DNA from 2 places in the Paenibacillus sp. QJM3NY_38 genome. Region 1 is predicted to be linked to the other one. Evidence: predicted binding sites of a transcription regulator. Region 1 holds the regulator's gene; the other holds the start of a gene.
What was found. Region 1 encodes CtsR, which represses protease genes until heat stress. Its sites were predicted from a motif close to ATGGTCAATAAAGGTCAAACA; they were not measured.
Positions count from the first base shown of each region.

Region 1 (2,403 bases):
TTTGGTCCCGGATCTCGGCAGCCGATTCAAACTCCTCCTGCACGATCCGAATTTGAAGCTCCTTCTTAAGCTCATCGATTTGACGTTTGATCTGAATCCGGCCACCCGTACGCTTCGGCACTTTACCGACATGGGATGTTCCCCCATGGACTCGCTTAAACAATGGATCCAATCGATCCGAAAAATATTTATAACACGAGCTGCAGCCGAACCGGCCAAGCTTGCTGAACTGGGAATACGTCATACCGCATTCTTCGCACTGCAGCGTCTGGGCCATTTTTGCGCCGGGGCTCTGGCCCTTGCCTGAAGGATCCAGATCCAGAAGACCTGACAACAAACTGTGTATAGAAAAACCATTCGACGTACCGGGGATCAATTCCCCTTTTTCGCGGGCACAGGTTTCACAAAAATGAAACTCCGTTTTCTCCCCGTTCACAATTTTGGTGAAATGAAGTGTCGCCGGCCGTTTACCGCATTCTTGGCATATCATAATCCGATGCCCCCTTACACAGACTCACTTACCTAATAAAGAAATAAGCATCGCCTTCATAATCCTTGCACGCAGCTCATCCCGATAAGGAAGCTTCACATTCAGGCACTCCCTTGAAATGGCGGCCCGCATCAGGCTGGCCTCCCGCTTCGTTAAAAAACGGGACTCCTCCAGCTGGTAAATCAATCCTTCAGCCACCGTCTGGTCAATCATGCTGCCAATGGTATGATGAAGATGCTGCTGGAGTGCAGTATGCTGGGGAAGCTCGATACGTTGGATGCGTATGTACCCGCCCCCGCCGCGCTTGCTCTCGACAAGAAAGCCCTTCTCCAGCGTAAACCGTGTACTGATCACGTAGTTAATCTGGGAAGGAACGCAAGAAAATTGCTCCGCCAGATCGTTGCGTTGAATTTCAACGGTACCCTCCGGACTTTCCTGCAGTATGCTCTTCAGGTATTGTTCGATAATATCAGAGATATTACGCATTGGTCTGTTCATCCTCCACTGTTTGAAACGTTAAGACGGATAGTGATCTTACACGTCCGCACAGAGCCTTGCTTATACGTTAATTTTAACCATAATCAAAACCAGCGAACCCTCTCGTTGACTTTGACTTTCTTTGACTTTGATCTCATTATAGCACATTTTTTCATTTTGCCAAGAGGTACTTCTCAATTTATCGCGCTTTGCCTTTATTCTTATTGTACCCAGTTCTTTGATCGCTTATAGCCTCTTCTTCAAGAACAATTCATACAAAGGGCAACAAAAAAGAAGCAGCCCCCATACCGGTGAAAACCGGTTACAAGACCACTTCTCCATATCATAATCCTATATCGTATCAAGCTTTAAGCGTCATAACTGATCAAGTAGTGCTGCAGCTCCGTATTGTAATAACCGATGCTGTATTCAATGATGCTGCCTGTCCCGTCATAAGAGGTTCTGAGCCGCTTCAGTAACGGAGAGCCTACACTTACTTCAAGCAAAGAGGCAGTCTCTTCATTTGCCACGGTTGCCAGGAAACGGTCGCGGAAATTCTCAAGCGTAATTTGACTTTCCTCGATGCGGTCATAGAGAGACGGCAGTTCGGTGGAACCGAACTCTTCACCCATATCCACTTGGGATGACACGTAGTGAGTGTAGTAAATAAAAGGACTCCCGTCCAGTAAATACAATCGTTCAATAAGCAGGCACCGCCCCCCGAATTTTAAGAACAGTTCGCTATCCGGCTCATTAAGCACCCATTCCGTCTTCAGGTGACGCTTCCGAATCTGGTGTCCTTCTTCGACCAGAATCTCGGTAAACAGCTTGCCTTTGGAAAGCTTGGAGAAGGAAGTATTCCGGGTCACAATCGTTCCTACCCCGCTCCGCTTCTCTACATACCCTTCCTGATACAACTCTTGGATCGCATTGCGGACCGTCATTTTACTAACGTTAAATTCCTGCTCCAGCTGCGGCTCGGAAGGAATATGGGAGCCGAGTGGATATTCCCCATGCAGAATCCGATCTTTTATGATCTTCTTGATTTGCAAGTATAACGGACCGTTCTTCCGCGTGATCGACATGCTTCTCCTACCTTTCCACATCAGACATATGATGACTCATTGCCTGAAGCACTTCGCGTTCGTTCGCCGTCGGCGTATCCCCTGTTACGGTATGGGCAAGCATCGCCGCAGCTGCGGCAAAATCAACCGTCCGATTCGGTTCATAACCCTCCGAGATCCCGTGGATCACCCCGCTGGCGTAAGCATCACCCGCGCCGATACGATCGTGAACGGAAAACGTCAACGTTTTGGAAAAATGAAACGCTCCATCCGTGTAGAGATAGCCTTGCAGAGAATGGGTGTTATCCCCGTTGATCTTGCGGTGGGTACCCGACGCAACCGTAATATTATACTTCGCTGCCACCTTCGGAA
Region 1 covers NZ_CM149665.1:6,600,483-6,602,885, forward strand. The annotation lists gene AC0VZ8_RS30805 (UvrB/UvrC motif-containing protein) at 1-490, opposite strand, end outside; gene AC0VZ8_RS30810 (CtsR family transcriptional regulator) at 515-976, opposite strand; gene AC0VZ8_RS30815 (GntR family transcriptional regulator) at 1,336-2,052, opposite strand; gene AC0VZ8_RS30820 (sugar kinase) at 2,060-2,403, opposite strand, start outside.

Region 2 (2,403 bases), 900 kb from region 1:
GCAGCCCGAGAGTAAGCATTTTGTGGACAACTTCACCATCTTCACTGAAGTAGTAGCCGAAGGATTCCGCAATCGCGCCATCTGCCTGCAAGTTCTGAATAGAGTTTTCATCCAGCTTGCGTCTTCTTGCCATCTCCATGGCATCTCCGATGCCGTGAATAATGACTCGGCAGCGCCTGATCACATCCACGATCTCCTGGATATGCTGATCCTGCACCAGAGACTGATAGGCATCCTCGCTTAGCAGATCCGGTACGTGAAGCAATCGGTACTCAGCTCCAACGCGCTTTGCCATCTTGGAAGCAATGGTGTTCGCTTGAATCTCCACGCTCTCCCCAAGACCGCCCCGCGCTGGCACAAACCAAGTGCTTGTCAGCGGTTCGCCGCCTGGCAAAGAGGACATCTGCTCGGCCACTTCGGCGAGCGTGGAGCCGCCGGTTACGGCAATCGTATCTCCATCTTGGACAAAACTTAGCAGCGTTCTTGCTCCGGCCCGGCCAAGCTCACGTTTGACTTCCGGAGATGACTCGCTGTCACCGGGAATAATGACCACTTTACGAAGCCCGTAAGCCTGACGAATCTTCTCTTCCAGTTCAACCAGTCCGAATAACTCATTCATGACCGGCTCCAGCTCCTCCAGCAAGCATATCCCTGAGCTGCTGATACGCATGCCAAGCGTTTCAATCTCGATCAGCCCTTGCGCTTTCAGAAGATCAGTCTCTGCTCTGAGAACACGCTCGGTCATCGAGAGTGATGAAGCCAATGTTCTTCGGCCAACAATTCCGGACAACTTGATCTGATGAAGGATGGTATACCTTCGTTTAAGAGTGTCCATCAGATCCGGCAGAAGCTGCTCTTGTATTTCTAATAGGTTACGCATGCATTCCACTCCTGCAAACTTCGTCTCGGCTCTTCTCTAGCTGGTCGTAAAATGTCCCAGTTGAACTTTTTAAGTCCCACCTTTATTCTAACCAATAATTATGCCGGTTGCAAGTGTCCGAAAGTATATTTCTCTGCCCCGGGCATTCTTATACATTATGGCCAAGTACTGGCTCGTCTATATAATAGGAACAAAGTTTTGTCTGCTATTGTATTTTTTAAATAGATGCGGTATAATCAACTTCGTTGCTAATTTTTTTTGCGCCCGTGGTCCAATGGATATGACGTAGGCCTCCGGAGCCTGAGATCGAGGTTCGATTCCTCGCGGGCGCGCCATTATAACTTTTATTCTCTATACTGATTACCCTAAAGCGCCCATGACGGCTCTTTTTTTTACCCAATAGTTTGACTATCTTTGACTTTTTGATTTAAATTGTTTATCATGTGGGTAATACGGTAACAGTATTTATATGAGGTACTTAAGAGGAGGTTTTCCACGTGAGTTTTATACCTATGGTCGTTGAACAAAGCAACCGCGGTGAGCGGGCGTACGACATCTATTCCAGATTGCTGAAAGACCGCATTATCTTCCTCGGCTCCGACGTAAATGACGTGGTCGCCAATTCCATCATTGCCCAAATGCTGTTCTTGTCGGCTGAGGATCCTGAGAAGGATATTCATCTTTACATCAACAGTCCTGGCGGTTCCATTACCGCAGGTATGGCGATATTCGATACGATGCAGTTCATTAAGCCGGACGTTTCGACGATCTGTGTCGGCATGGCTGCTTCCATGGGCGCATTCCTGCTCAACGCAGGCGCTAAAGGCAAACGTTACGGTCTGCCTAACAGCGAGATTATGATTCACCAGCCGCTCGGCGGCGCACAAGGTCAAGCCACGGATATTGAGATCCGTGCTCGCCGCATCCTCAAAATGCGCGATAAGCTGAACCGCATCCTGTCCGATCGCACTGGCCAACCGCTGGAGCGCATTGAGAAGGATACCGATCGCGACTACTTCATGACGGCTGACGAAGCCAAAGAATACGGTCTGATTGATCAAGTATTAGAGAATACACCACCGCAAGGCTTATAAAAAAAATGAAGTAAAGGGCAGGCGCCGTTATCCGGTGCCTGCCCTTTCTTATCCTCTGGATCATTGAAAACTTTGAGTACTAAATAGTGAGAGTATCCCCTCCGGTCGCTGTTGAAATCGGGAAACTGGAATGAATATGGATAACTGAGGTTTCCCGAGTTCAAAGGCGAACGCTTTGCTCCTTCAAGGATACTCTCACTTTGGTACGACCTTACCTATAAAAACTTAAAGACTAGCTCAAGACCATCCCCCTCCTAAAAGGCCTGCCTCTAACTTGTGGGGAGGGGAATAGAGGAAAGCCCGGGCAGGGTTCCTTTGCACGGGCAATCGGATTGCGTAAAGCCTAATAATGCACGGAGGCGAACCTCTAGGTAAACGAAAAACCCCCTGATCGCAGGTAAGGAGAATACACGCTCCACACTCAAATGA
Region 2 covers NZ_CM149665.1:227,838-230,240, reverse strand. The annotation lists gene AC0VZ8_RS01150 (sugar-binding transcriptional regulator) at 1-880, opposite strand, end outside; tRNA gene AC0VZ8_RS01145 (tRNA-Arg) at 1,141-1,215, shown strand; gene clpP (ATP-dependent Clp endopeptidase proteolytic subunit ClpP) at 1,378-1,974, shown strand.
Region 2: a site for CtsR is predicted at 1,282-1,302, ahead of clpP (ATP-dependent Clp endopeptidase proteolytic subunit ClpP). Genes of this name have one in related genera too.